3 regions of the Trinickia sp. genome follow, and region 1 is predicted to be linked to each of the others. Evidence: predicted binding sites of a transcription regulator. Region 1 holds the regulator's gene; each other region holds the start of a gene.

Region 1 (4,810 bases):
CCAATTGATCCTTCCCACTTTCTCTTATCGCAATCCACTGATATGAAACTGCTTCGTTATGGGCCGAAAGGTCAGGAAAAGCCGGGCCTCGTCGATGCCGAGGGCAACATTCGAGACTTGTCGACCCACGTCGACGACATCGCCGGCGATGCGCTTTCCGATGCGAGCCTTGCGCGGCTGCGGGCGATCGATCCGGCGACACTGCCGGTCGTGCGGGGCGAACCGCGGATCGGTGCCTGCGTCGGCCGGGTCGGGAAGATGGTATGTATCGGTTTGAACTATGCGGATCACGCGGCGGAATCGAACATGCCGATTCCGAGCGAACCTGTGGTCTTCAATAAATGGACGAGCGCGATCGTCGGCCCGAACGACGATATCGAGATCCCGCGTGGATCGAAAAAGACCGACTGGGAGGTGGAACTCGGTGTCGTCATCGGGCGGCCATGCAAGTATGTCGACGAAGCGAACGCCCTCGATTACGTGGCCGGTTTTTGCGTCATCAACGATGTGTCCGAGCGCGAGTGGCAAATCGAGCGCGGCGGGCAGTGGGACAAGGGCAAGGGCTTCGACACGTTCGGCCCCCTGGGCCCGTGGCTGGTCACGCGCGACGAAATCGCCGATCCGCAGCAGCTTCATCTTTGGCTCGAAGTCGACGGGCACCGCTATCAGAACGGCAATACGCGCACGATGATCTTTACGGTCGCGAAGCTCGTCTCGTATCTTTCGCAGTGCATGAGCCTGCAGCCTGGCGATGTAATTTCGACCGGCACGCCGCCGGGCGTCGGTCTGGGCATCAAGCCGGAGCCCGTTTACTTGAAAGCGGGCCAGACGATCCGCCTCGGCATCGAGGGGCTCGGCGAGCAGCGGCAACGCACGGTCGCCGCGGAGTGATCCGAGCCCCGCAAGCGTTGATCCAAGTCAAGCAGGACGACGCTTGCCATCGACTATCCTGATGGCAAGGGCGCGTGGCACGTCCGCGCCTTTTGTCGTAAGGTTGCCGGATGGATTCGCCGCGGCACGGTTGCCGCAAAGGGGGCGCTATGCATATCTCTTTTCCGATCGAGGCTCCGGAGTACTGCGGCCGCGACCTGGTGCTCGCGTTCCCGGCGCTCGTCGATGGCGAGCGCGTCCAATGCGCAATTACCGCGGAGGCGCTCGAAGACCACTTTGGCGCCCAGTCGCTCCGGGAAGAGGATGTCCTTGCGGCGTTCGAAAAGCATCGGCATGCCATCGAACGAGCCGCTCGCGAATTGTTGCAAGAACTCGGCAAGAAGCCGGTGCTGCTGCATAGCGGGTTTTTCCGTTTTCACGACGCTTGACTCGCACCGGGAGACAACGACGTGCGCGCGATGGTATTCGACGGCCGGTCCCCGCACTTGAGCGAGCGCGAGTTGCCGGATCCGACGCCCGGCCCCGGGCAATTGTTGATCCGCATTCGCGCATGCGGGGTGTGCCGCACCGACTTGCATGTGGTCGACGGGGAATTGGCCCATCCCAAGACGCCCGTCGTACCGGGGCACGAAATCGTCGGTGTCGTCGCGGGCCTGGGTGAGGGCGTCACCGAATTCCGGCTGGGCGAGCGCGTCGGGGTGCCCTGGCTCGGCCATACGTGCGGGCAATGCCGCTACTGCCGCGGCGGCCGAGAAAATCTGTGCGATCGGCCGGCGTTCACGGGCTACACGCTCGATGGTGGGTATGCCGAGTGGGTTGCCGCGGATAGCCGCTATTGTCTGCCCATACCGGCTCGTTACTCCGACGCGGAAGCCGCGCCGCTATTGTGCGCGGGCCTCATCGGATATCGCACGCTCGCGATGGCCGGCGACGCCCGGCGCATCGGCATCTACGGTTTCGGAGCGGCCGCACACATCGTGGCGCAAGTGGCCAGCCATCAGCAGCGGATCGTCTATGCGTTCACGCGGCCCGGCGACGCGGCCGCGCAGCAGCTCGCTCGCCGACTCGGCGCACATTGGGCCGGCGGCAGCGATGCCGCACCGCCCGAACCGCTCGACGCGGCACTTATTTTTGCACCGGTCGGTGCGCTCGTGCCCGCCGCACTGGCCGCCGTCGTCAAAGGCGGCATCGTGGTCTGCGGCGGCATCCACATGAGCGCGATTCCGTCCTTTCCGTACGACCTGCTCTGGGGCGAACGGCGCCTTGTATCGGTCGCAAATCTGACGCGCGAAGATGGACACGCGTTCATGCGGATCGCGGGCCAGGTGCCGCTGCGCATCGAGACGACGCTCTATCCGTTGCGCGAGGCCAACCGGGCGCTGTCCGACTTGCGCGAGGGCCGCCTCACCGGCGCCGCGGTGTTGACGACCGGCGATTGACGCAACCCCAGGGCGTATATCGGCGGGCTCAAACCGCTTCGAGCGCGGTCAGATCGACGATGCGGATTTTTTTGCCGTGAGTTTCGAGCAGCCCGTCGCGCTGGAATTTGGAGAACATACGGCTGACTGTCTCGAGCTTCATGCCGAGGTAATTGCCCATTTCCTCGCGCGTCATGCGCAAGTTGAATTCGGCGGCCGAGTAGCCGCGCGCCTTCATGCGGCTCGATAGATTGAGCAGGAACGTGGCGACGCGCTGCTCGGCGCTCATCGTGCCGAGCAGCATCATCAGCGACGATTCGCGCACGATTTCGCTGCTCATCGTGCGCAGCATTTGCCGCTGCAACTGCTTCGATTCCGTGCACATCGACTCGAGTAGCGAATAAGGCATGATGCATACGCTGCTGTCTTCGAGGGCTATCGCATCGCTGCTGTGTCGTTCGGCACAGACACCGTCGAGCCCGAGCACTTCGCCCGCAAGGTGAAAACCCGTGACCTGCTCTCGGCCATCGCGGTGCATGACGACGGTCTTGAACGAACCGGCCCGCACGGCATAAATGCTCTCGAACGGATCGTGGGTACGGTACAGCGCTTCGCCGCGCTTGATGGTCCGCGTCGTGTTGACGATCGCATCGAAGCGCGCGATTTCCTGAGCGGTCAACCCATCCGGGACGCAGGCCGAGCGCAGCGAGCAGGACGCGCAGCCCTCCTTGGCAGGCGACGGTAGCTTTCGACTGTGGGCACCCCCGGACGTCTCCTGCGGGGCCGGGGATGGGCCTTCTTGTCGGGGGAAATCCAGTTCGAGCAACATGGTGGCCTCCGCCAGTGACGCGCGCGCGGCAGCACGCACGTGATCCTTCATGGCAGTGAGTATGGCCAGCGCCCCGCGAAAAAAATATCAGCGCGATACGAAACTGGGGTAGGTATCGACGGCGCTTTGTAAGCATTTTCCTACGGTCGCGCCAGGAATCGGCTCATTCGTCAGGCCTGCCGACGCCCCCCGATCGCTCGTTGATCGGCATCAAGGCGCGCAGGCCTGGCGGGTCGCACACTTATTGCATCAATGATCGATGCAGTGGGCCTGTGCCCCGGAGAACCATCATGTACACACGTATTCTGGCTGCCATCGACGGCAGCCGCGCAGCGCGTCTTGCGCTCGACGAGGCCGTAAAGATTGCCAGCGCTTCGGGCGCGTCGATCGTCGCGGTCTGCGTCGTGGAGCACGCACCGCAACTGGTGGACGTTGGTGCGGTCTATCAGGGCGGTGAGGGCGCGAGCCCCGAGGCGATCGAGGCGGCGACCGCGGCGCTCGAGGAAGCCGAAGAAGTCTTCAAGGCGGGAGGGGTCGAGGGCACGCCGCGTGTCGTCGACGCGTACGGCGAAAGCGTGGCCTCGGTCATTGCTCGCGTCGCCGCGGAATGTGAGGCGGAACTCATCGTCATTGGAACGCATGGTCGCCATGGCGTGCGCCGCGTGTTGCTGGGCAGCGTTGCCGAATCGTTGCTGCGCTCGGTGGAACTGCCGGTATTGCTCGTGCGCCACGATGAAGTGGCCCGCGGCGCAACGGGCAAACTCTGACGGGAGTCCGCGGCTCGTCGGTGCCTCGGCGTGCCGGATCGATGCCGCCGTGCCGTCGGGCCGGCACTCAACTTTCACCGGCCGCCGCATCGCTGGCCGGAACGAGGAGAACCGGACAGCACGAAATGCGCAGGAAGCGTTCCGCTACGCTGCCGAGCATGAGGCGTTGGAACCCGCGCCGCCCATGTGTACCCATGACAATCAGATCGGCCGGCCACTCCTCGGCGACACGCAAGATCGTATGCGCAATATCGTCGCGAAGCGGGTTGGTCTCGACCACGCGCGGCGTGCCGGTAACGTCGGCCGCTTTCATTTTCTCGATCGCTTCGTCGACCACGCGCGCTCCCTGCTCGAAAAGCGCATCGCGCACCAGGTTCGGATCGTAGCCAGGCGCCTCCGAGCCGATGACCGGCACGTCCACGACAAAAAGTGCAAGCAATTCGGCGCCCGAACCGCTGGCGAACCGGAGCGCGGCCTCGAGCGCGCGCGTGGACGTGGCACTACCGTCGATAGGGGCGAGGATGTGTCGGTACATTTGGGCCTTCCGCGAAGTCGATCCGTTTTTCGGACATCATCGGCGCACGCTCATCGTTGCAGCCTGATCTGAATCAAGTGCGCGCGATCTGGCCGTCGGGGGTGGCCGGACCCGGGAGCCACGCCGACGCGCGGAGGACGCCGAACGCCAGAAACGGGCCAGCTCGGGGTGGATCGCTTCGCGCCAGCGGGCTCCGGTAAAAAGATCGTAGTGATCGCAATCGGCGATCGTCAGGCGCATTCTCGAGCGCTGCGGCACGGACGCTAGAACGGTATGGGCGGCATGCGTCTGGCCCGCGCCGGTGATATCGTCGCGATCGCCCTCGACCGTACAAAGGGCGGTGCTAGCAAGCGCCGAGCCATCGATGCGG
Region 2 (4,810 bases), on a different contig from region 1:
CATGATGCGGATTCTCCGAAGCTTTCTCCTGATCCACATCAACGAAACCGGGGCGTGCCGCGCGAAACTGTATTCGTGCGAATGCGCGTAACGCTCGCACGCGGATATGCGCGGATATGGCACGAACGATCACCATGTCGCCGGGCTGCAGGGAGCCGTCCAGAACTTCGGTGTGCGTATCGTCGTCGAGTCCCGTGCTGATCGCGACCGAAACCGGATGTCCGTCGTGCAGTACCAGGCCTGCGCGCCGCGCGGGCTCGCGCTAGCGCTTTCTTCCGATCGCCCGCAGCATAGACTCGCCGCGGTACGTGACGCGTGCGCGGACATCTGTGTTCTCGCGGTTTTCGAGCGTGATCAGTTCGTGCTCGGACAGCATTTCCAACTCGGCTCGATCGATTTGTTTCAGCGCGTGCCCGTCCTTGACCAGCAATAGCGCAGCGACCTCGTGAAGGCTCAGCATCATTCGTCTCCTTCCTGTCTGCCGCGATCGAGCAGCATCAGAATCGTGACGGGAATCTTCATTCTTCAGCGCGGAGTTCGCGGCGAGGAATGGTTTGCATGGGATTGGCGTTGCAGGCGATGGCGACGCGACGCTTTTATCCTACGCGCGCGCCCAGCAAACCGGATTGATGCAAATCAAGCCGGCACCGCGAGACAGTCGCTACATTGATCGCGTGCCGATATCCGAATTCTGGACGTCCGGTCGAGGCATAACTTGAGGTCGATCAAAAAAAAGAAGCAAGTGGCAGGTGGCACGCTCGTTCCCATTAATGGAGCCCTAAATGAACATCGACCAGGCGGCGCGCATCGGCACCTTTCGGATGCTGTGGGAGCGTCTGAAGGAGCACCCGCTGTCGCGGATCGGGCCTGGACTTATCACCGGGGTGGCTGACGACGACCCCAGCGGCATCGCCACCTATTCCCAGGCGGGTGCTCAATTCGGCTTCAACATGCTCTGGACGATGCCATTGGCGTTCCCGTTGATGGCTGCCGTTCAGTCGATGTGCGCGAATCTCGGCCGGGTGACTGGCAAAGGACTTGCCGCCAACATCAAGTCTGCCTTTCCGCCCATTGTGCTTCGAGGCGTCGTGCTGCTACTTCTCGTCGCCAATACCCTGAACATTGCCGCCGACGTCGCTGCCATGGGGGAGGTCGCGGAACTGGTCAGCGGCGTGGACCGCCACCTGATGACGGCATGCTTCGTGTTCGGTACGCTTTTACTGCAGATGTTCGTCCCCTATCATCGCTACGTCTTCTTCCTGAAGTGGCTGACCGTCTCGCTGCTAGCCTATGCAGCGGTACTGTTCACCGTCGATGTTCCATGGAGCCAGATTGCGGTTCGTACACTGTGGCCCAGATTCACACTGGACACGAACGCCGCAGCCGTGATCGTCGGTGTTTTCGGTACGACCATCAGCCCATATCTCTTCTTTTGGCAGGCATCCGAAGAGGTCGAGGACATGGCGGCACACCACGGCAGCGAGGCGCTCCTGCAAGACACGCGTGCCGCCGTCGCGGAACTTCGACGAATCAGGTGGGATACGTGGAGCGGCATGCTTTACTCCAACGTCACCGCCTATTTCATCATCCTGGCGACCGCGGTCACGCTGCATGCAGCCGGCGTCACCGACATCTCGACTGCAGCGCAGGCAGCGAGCGCGTTACGCCCGCTGGCCGGCGAGTTCGCTTATCTCCTGTTTGCCCTCGGCATTCTCGGGGTCGGCCTGATCGGCGTGCCCGTGTTGGCCGGATCGGGAGCCTATGCGCTTTCCGAGGCGATGGGCTGGAAGGAGGGGCTTGAACGCAAGGTGAACGATGCGCGCGGCTTCTACGCCATCATTGCCGTTAGCGTGCTTGCGGCGCTGGGCATCCAGTACTCGCCGATCAGCCCGATGAAGGCGCTCTTCTGGAGTGCTGTCGTCAACGGTGTGGTCGCCGTGCCGTTGATGGTGGTCATCATCATGCTGGTTTCGAAGAAGTCGGTGATGGGCGCTTTCACCGCAAGTCGTCCACTGATCGTTCTTGGCTGGATCGCGACGGCAGTGATGGGCGCCGCGGCCGTGGCAATGCTGCTGCCCCGGTAGGGCACTGCATCACTCGGGTAAGACAGTTATCACGTCGGCCTTGACCTCCATCAAACGACGAAACATCTCCGACCCACAGAATTCCAGTAGACGAGACCTCACACCCATCGCAAGGGGCGAACCATGAACACGTCGACTTCACGCAGCCCGACGCCAACGCTACCCGGCAAAGTTCTCATCGCGGTCGATTCGTCCGCGGCATCGCGGCACGCCGTCGCTTATGCACGAAATATCGTCGCGCAGGGCGGCACGGTGCGTCTCGTGAGCGTCGCCGAAAACCCTCGCACGCTCGTTCCAACGGGTTCGTTCGTCGGCGAAGCTCTAGGTTCAGCGCGCGCTGAATTGTTGCGCGACGCCGCTGACGCGCTGGCCGTAGCGAGCGAGGCCTTCGCCCAGTGCAACATCCGCGTCGAAACGGATGCGATCGATCTCTCGACGCACGGCGGCGATGTCGTCCACGCGCTCATCGAAGCGGCCGACACGTGGCAGGCCGAACTGCTCGTGGTTGGGACCCGGCAACACCACGGTTTGCTGCGTTGGATCGAGGGCACCATCTCCGAGCCCTTGGCAAAACTTTCCCGCTGCCCGATTCTGATCGTGCCCGCAGCCTATACGGTCAAGGCCGATCGCCCGCCGGAGCGCATTTTATTCGCGGTGGATGGCAGCCGTCAGGCAATGGCGGCGCTGCATTACGGCGTCCAGTTCGCGACGCTCGACACCCATGTCCGGGCCATCTATGTGGTCGATCGCGCGGTGCGCTTGGGCGACTTCGTACCCATCGATGCGCTCGAGGCTGGCTTCGTTGACGAAGGTACGCATGCACTCGCACAAGCAGAGCCAATTCTTGCTGGCGCATCGGGACGATCAAGCACGAGACTTGTCAGGACAGCCCGCACCGACGACGACGTCGCCCACGCAATCGTTCGGGAGGCTGGCCATTGGCAGGCCGACCTGATCGTAATGGGCACGCATGGGCGACGCGGCGTGGCTCGCTGGATGCTGGGCACTGTCGCAGGGCGCGTAGCGCACCTTTCCCAGACGCCACTTCTGCTCGTGCATGCGCTAGAGGCGTGATCCGTCGGCGTAGGCGCGCAGCGCCTCCAGCGCCATGGCCACCGCGGCCCGATTTTCGTTCTCCGGATGCCAGTAGATCGATACCGAGCCGAAGCCCTGCAATTCCATTGGCAGTATCTGAAGCGCGTTCAGTTGCTGGAAGCGGAGTGCGGGCCGATGCGAGGCGACGCCCAGCAAATCCGTGTTGTTCAACAGTGTGAGGTTCAGAACCGACGAATTGGATTCGACGCAATGAGCCGGCAGCGTGCGCCCGGCGGCCGCGAGCGCCGTCTCCAGCGCATTGCGCACCGGTGTGCCTTGCGGCCAGACGACCCACGAGTAGGCGAGAACGTCGTCCCACTCGAGCATGGCCTTTTGGGTCAGCGGATGATTCGGACGGGCGACGAAGTCGATCAGTTCGGTATAAAGCGTCTCGCTTTGCAACTGCGCGTCCTCGTACTGCTCCCCCGAGCGGCCGACGACGATATCGAGTTCGCCACGCGCGAGCTGCGGCATCAGCTGATTCATCGTGCTTTCGACGAGACGCACCTGCGCCCGCGGCATGCGCGCGAGCAGCCGCGACACGGCGAGCGGCACCGTGTCCGCCGCCGCTACGCCTGACGTGCCGATGCTCACGAGGCCACTGCCGCCTTCGCGCAGCGCCTGCATGTCGTCGCGAGCGGTGTCGAGATGGGCTCCGATGCGCCGGGCGTGCTCGATCAGCGCCTCGCCGGGCCCTGTGGGCCGCAAACCTCGCGCATGCCGTTCGAAAAGCGGCAGGCCGACGTCTTTCTCCAGCTCTTTCAGCCATTTCGACAGCGCCGGCTGCGTCGTATTGAGCGCCGTGGCCGATTGGCTCAGATTGCCCGTTTCCGCCAGGCTCAGCAGCAATTGCAGATGTCGCAGACGCAGACGGTATGTCCAGTCCATCGCGCAGCCCTCCGGTCACGATGTCGCCAGGTTCCGGAGGTATATCCGAAAACACATGGATTAGATGATTTAACCATTTTACTAAGCATAGGTCTATCGCATATAAAGAGTGCACGAGGTCGATCGAACCATCTATTCAATGCGGCGCCGGCACAGCGCGTGCGCCCCGAGACATCGAAACGAGACGCAAATGACCAACAATCGTCCGGACGCATCGCGCGCCGCTTACTACGAGCAGATCGCCCGCCAGCACATGGCGCCGCTATGGGAATCGCTGCACAGCCTCGTTCCGAAAGCGCCGCAGCCGAAGGCACAGCCCGCGATCTGGAAGTACGCACAGGTACGCGATCTCGTGATGGAGGCGGGCAGCGTGATCAGCGCCGAGGAAGCCGTTCGCCGCGTGCTGGTGCTCGAGAACCCCGGGCTGTCCGGCAAGTCGAGCATGACGCCGAACCTCTATGCGGGGCTTCAGCTGATTCTGCCCGGCGAGATCGCCCCCAGCCACCGTCATACGCAGTCGGCGCTGCGCTTCATCGTCGAGGGCAAGGGCGCGTGGACGGCCGTCGACGGCGAGCGGACGACGATGCATCCGGGCGATTTCATCATCACGCCGTCGTGGGCGTGGCACGACCACGGCAATCCGTCGGCAGAAGAAGGCGGCGAGCCCGTGGTCTGGCTCGACGGCCTCGATATTCCGCTCGTCGCGCAGATGGACGCGGGTTTCGCCGAAAACTACCCTGAGG
Region 3 (4,810 bases), on a different contig from region 1:
AGAACCGGAATCATCGTGGCGGCGATCATCGGAATGTGAACGGCCACCGTGTAGCTGATCGCTTGCACGAGATTGGCGTAGATACGCCTGCCCAGCCGTATCGCCGATACGATCGGCGCGAAGTCGTCACGCAGCAAGACCAGCGAGGCGACCTCGCGTGCCACTTCGGCGCCGCGCAACCCCATTGCAATGCCGATGTGCGCCGCCTTGAGCGCCGGTGCGTCGTTCACGCCGTCGCCCGTCATTGCGACCACCTGGCCACTTTCCCGGAACGCGTTGACGAGCCGTAGCTTTTGCTCCGGCTTCACCCGTGCGAATGTGTCGACATTCTCAATGGCATCGCGAAGCTGTACGTCGTCCATCGCTGCCACTTCCCCGCCGGTCACGATCCGTGCTCCGTCGATTCCGACTTCGGTCGCAATAGCCCGCGCCGTAGATGGATAATCGCCGGTGATCATCACCACGCGGATGCCGGCTGCCTGGCATTGCGCGATGGCCTCCGCAACTTCCGGACGCACCGGGTCCAAGAGACCGACCAGGCCTACGAAAGAAAAGTCGAAGTCATGCTGTTTTTCGGGCCAGCCCGCATGTGAGTGCTGTGCCTTGGCCACCCCAAGCACCCGTAGCCCGCCCGACGCCATCTGCGCAGCATGGTCGAGGACGGTTTGCGTTTCCCGCTCACCAAGGTGACACAGAGCACAGACCGCCTCCGGCGCGCCCTTGCAGGCCACTGCGTGATGGCCGGGTTCCGGCGTATGCCATGCGTGGGACATCGCCGGCAACTCCGGCGTCAGCGCGTACTCATGAACCAGCGACCAGTCCTTGTGAAGACGTCCGGTGCCGGCGAGTCCAACCCGACCCGTTTCGTGAAATGCGCGCTCCATTGGATCGACAGGCTCGATTTCGCTGGCGAGCACCAGATATTCGATCAGCTCGTGATATGCCTCGTCTATGCGCTGAGTGGTCTCATCGATGACTTGCCGCTTTCCTTGGGCGAACAGCACGCGCACGGACATGCGATTTTGCGTCAGTGTGCCCGTCTTGTCGACACAGAGTACCGAAGTCTGGCCAAGCGTTTCGATCGCGCTCATGCGGCGCGTCAGCACGCCTTCGTTAGCGATGCGGCGCGCCCCTAACGCCATGAATACGGTCAATATCACCGGAATCTCTTCGGGAAGAATCCCCATGGCCAGCGTGATGCCCGCCAGCACACCCGGAAGCCACTCCCCGGAGCGCCAACGATAGGCCGCGACGAGCAGCAAACACAGTGCGATCGAAGTCAACGCGAAGCGATTGACGAACGTTCTCGTTTCGAGTTGCAACGGCGAGCGGGCTTCCGTGATGCCGGTCAACGATTTGCCAATGCGACCGAGCGTGGTATTCGGCCCCGTCGCTGTCACGATCATTTGCCCCTGACCCTGCACGACCATCGAACCAAAAAACAGTTGACTGTCCGGGGCTTGCTCGGAACGTACATTGGCTCGCGAAGCGGATTTATTCACCGAAACGGATTCGCCCGTCAGAAGCGACTCGTCGACGCTCAGTTCGTGAGCCTCCGTCAAGGTTCCGTCAGCCGGCACGCGGGCTCCCTCGTCGACGAAAACCACGTCGCCCGGCACCAGTTCGGCAGCGGAAACGAGTTGCCGTTGTCCGTCTCGAAGCACCTGCGCGCGGGGCGCGGACAGTTCGCGAAGAGAGTCGAGAACCTGAGCGGTGCGGTGACTTTGGAAGACGGTGAGAAAGACGATCCCGGCCACGAAAGCGAGGAGCGTCAGCGCTTCGGAAACGTCCCCGAGCACAAGATAGATAGCGCTCGCAGCGAGCAGCAGCAGGAACATGGGCTCACGAAGCACTTCCCCCAATGTTCGCCACCAGGTGCGCCGCAGCGTGGAGTCCACGACGTTGCGGCCGAAGCGGGCACGCAGTTGCTCCACGCGTGCGCTCGTCAGCCCACGCGTTTTGTCGGCGTCCCCAGCTGGCGATGCCGGTTCGACGTAACCGGCGACGACGTCCGGGACGGACTCTACGCGATTTGCCGGCATTTTGGTGTCGATTTATACGAGTACTGCGTGATGGAACCGGCTGCTCAACGACGGGCGGCGCCCCGACAGCTCTTACAGATCTGGATGACTCCATGGGCATCCGGATCATCCCAATAGAAACGCAATTCAGCCCCGCCGTCTGCGGGCACGTCGAATATACCGCTGGTTATGTAGGAGCGTACCCATCTCTAGAATGGCGCCAGGCGCCCCCGCCATCCTTGACTTGCATCAAGTAGTTGATTTTGGGCGTGCTACAAACGCATTCAGCGGAATCTTCAGATAACTGATGCCGTTTTCCTCGACGGGTGGAAATCCGCCGGCCCGTGTGTTGATCTGCACCGACGGCAGAAGAACGGGCATGGCGAGCGTCGCATCACGCGTTTAGCGCAGGCGTGCACTCATTATATTTACAGATAGTTTATATTTAAATATAATGAGTGCGTGTGAGTCATTGAGTGCGCGATGAAGAAGAACTCCGCTCGAATCGACCTGTCGGCGATGCAATCGGCGGCGGAAAAGGCCTGTGCGCTTCTGAAGGTTCTGGCCAATCCGGACAGGTTGCTGCTGATGTGTCAGTTATCCCAAGGGGAGTGGTGCGTGAGCGATCTGGAGGAGCAGTTGGGAATTCATCAGCCCACACTCTCCCAGCAGCTCGGGGTGCTCCGCGATAACGCGCTCGTCGAGACGCGGCGGGAAGGGAAGAACATCTTTTACTCCATCGCGAGTACGGAAGCGATTGCGATCATGGCCGTGCTGTACGACCAGTTTTGCGCGCAATGAAGATGAGGAGTGGCGATGTCGATCGATATCGTGAGTTTCACGCCGGGTCTGTCACTGGCCGGCGGCGTGGTGATAGGAGTCGCGGCTGCCGTGCTTGTTTTGTTCAACGGACGTATCGCGGGCATCAGCGGCATTCTCGGTAACGTGCTCGGCTCGCCGCAGACAGATGCGGGCTGGCGTCTCGCTTTTCTTGCAGGGCTTGTCGGGGCGCCCGTGTTGGCAGTGTTGCTCGGGCACCCGATAGCACCCGATATCCAGGCCGGATGGGGCGAAATACTCGTAGCAGGATTTCTGGTCGGTATCGGCACGCGTTACGCGAGCGGGTGCACGAGCGGCCATGGTGTCTGTGGGATCTCGCGTGGCTCCCTCCGTTCGGTCGTTGCGACGGCAACGTTCATGGCGAGCGGTATCTTGACCGTTTTCGTCCACAGGCATCTGCTGGGAGGCTGAGATGGGTTGGCTTACCGCACTACTTTCCGGGCTTCTTTTCGGAATCGGCCTGATGCTATCCGGCATGGCCAATCCGGCGAAAGTGCTCGGGTTCCTCGACATCGCCGGACGATGGGATCCGTCGCTGGCATTTGTAATGGCTGGGGCAATAGCCATCGGGGCCATTGCGTTTGCCTTTGCAAAGCGTCTGAAGAAATCCCTGCTGGGCTTGCCGATGTGGATTCCGAGCAGTTCGTCCGTTACCCTGAGACTGGTTCTCGGCAGCGCAGCGTTTGGCGTGGGCTGGGGGCTTGCGGGATTTTGCCCGGGTCCGGCGTTGGTCGCCCTGGGCGCAGGCTTTTCGAAGGCATGGGGTTTTGTGGCTGCGATGCTCGCCGGTATGGCTGTATTCGAGTTGATACGATGGTCGTCCGCTTCACCTGGTGTGTGAGTTGACATGTCAACTCGATTACGACGGCAAGCATTACGGCATTTGCAAGGCCGTCTGAAACACGCTACTTGAGCCAGACGCATAGGCTTATTCGACCCGATAGAGCCCGACACAGCCCAGATCCGTTCGAACAGCCAGCAAGCCGTCGTGCGTCCATGCAAGCGCAGCGGACTTTGCGACTTGATCGATTCGCAGCTCCCCATGCTTGCGCATCGTCGGCAATTCATACACATGAGCGAGGCCGCGGCTAAAGAAGGCCAGGCGGTCGTGTTCGGTGTCGATCGCGAAGTCGCCATCGCCCAAATCATTCAGATTCGGCCAAGTTGCAACAGGTTCACCCGACGCCAGTTCGAAGGCCATCAGGCGCCAGCGTCCATACTTCTCCTTGACGAGCACGCGTCGATCGTCTGCCGTGAAGGCGAGTTTGTTGACCATTTCAAAGTCGCCCTGAATGCTCGAGCGCAGCATCCCGCTCGTGATGTCATGAATAAGAATGTGGCCCGCCTTCGCGCAATGCGCCAGAAGAGCGCCGTCCGCGGAGAGTGCGCCGGTGAGCTGCGGGCTGTGGCCGGCATAGCGCTCCGGTTCGATGTTCAGGCGCAACAGGTCCTTCTCGCCGGCCAGATCGCGCACGACGAGTTCCGGTTCTTCGTACCACGCCGCGACCGCTCCCTGACAGTCCAGAAAGCTTGCCGGTGTCTTGTTCGGCGGTGTAAGCGCATCGATGCCGTTTGTTGTCGGGTCCCACACCCGGATCTGATGGTCGGCGCGAAACAGCACTGTTCGTCGCTCAGGCACGGGCATCAGTTTCCATACCAGGCTGTTCTGGCCAACAAATGCGAATGACTCACCGCTTCCATCGCGTGCGACTCGCCACAATGCATCGCCTTGCCTGGCATCGTCATATTGATTGACCAGCAAGCTTTCCTCAAACTCGGCAATGGCCAGCGCGCCCGTGTATCCACGGCCGAGATACCGCAGCATGCAGGGGGCGCCTGCTGTCGCATGGGGATCGGCGAGCACCATCCCCTTGCGCAGCCGTGAGCCTTCTTCTTTTTCAAGAAAGCGTCGCAAGGACAAATCGTCAGCGTGTGGCTTAACCATCTCC

The links. Region 1 encodes FNR, which switches genes on or off when oxygen is low (the NO sensors DNR and NnrR bind a similar motif). Its sites were predicted from a motif close to TTGATNNNNATCAA; they were not measured.
Region 2: a site for FNR is predicted at 2,125-2,138, ahead of ACO1XS_RS21135 (universal stress protein). Genes of this name have one in related genera too.
Region 3: a site for FNR is predicted at 2,261-2,274, ahead of ACO1XS_RS18770 (cation-translocating P-type ATPase). Genes of this name have one in related genera too.

The regions. Positions count from the first base shown of each region.
Region 1 covers NZ_JBMRBK010000079.1:174,560-179,369, forward strand. The annotation lists gene ACO1XS_RS22810 (SDR family oxidoreductase) at 1-8, shown strand, start outside; gene ACO1XS_RS22815 (ureidoglycolate lyase) at 43-891, shown strand; gene ACO1XS_RS22820 (DUF1488 family protein) at 1,041-1,319, shown strand; gene ACO1XS_RS22825 (zinc-dependent alcohol dehydrogenase family protein) at 1,341-2,330, shown strand; gene fnr (fumarate/nitrate reduction transcriptional regulator Fnr) at 2,359-3,138, opposite strand; gene ACO1XS_RS22835 (universal stress protein) at 3,429-3,905, shown strand; gene ACO1XS_RS22840 (universal stress protein) at 3,973-4,440, opposite strand; gene phaZ (polyhydroxyalkanoate depolymerase) at 4,477-4,810, opposite strand, start outside.
Region 2 covers NZ_JBMRBK010000075.1:141,122-145,931, forward strand. The annotation lists gene ACO1XS_RS21125 (hypothetical protein) at 263-463, opposite strand; gene ACO1XS_RS21130 (NRAMP family divalent metal transporter) at 783-2,084, shown strand; gene ACO1XS_RS21135 (universal stress protein) at 2,208-3,158, shown strand; gene ACO1XS_RS21140 (LysR family transcriptional regulator) at 3,147-4,067, opposite strand; gene gtdA (gentisate 1,2-dioxygenase) at 4,258-4,810, shown strand, end outside.
Region 3 covers NZ_JBMRBK010000069.1:104,906-109,715, forward strand. The annotation lists gene ACO1XS_RS18770 (cation-translocating P-type ATPase) at 1-2,042, opposite strand, end outside; gene ACO1XS_RS18775 (metalloregulator ArsR/SmtB family transcription factor) at 2,505-2,822, shown strand; gene ACO1XS_RS18780 (YeeE/YedE family protein) at 2,838-3,272, shown strand; gene ACO1XS_RS18785 (DUF6691 family protein) at 3,274-3,702, shown strand; gene ACO1XS_RS18790 (WD40 repeat domain-containing protein) at 3,790-4,810, opposite strand, start outside.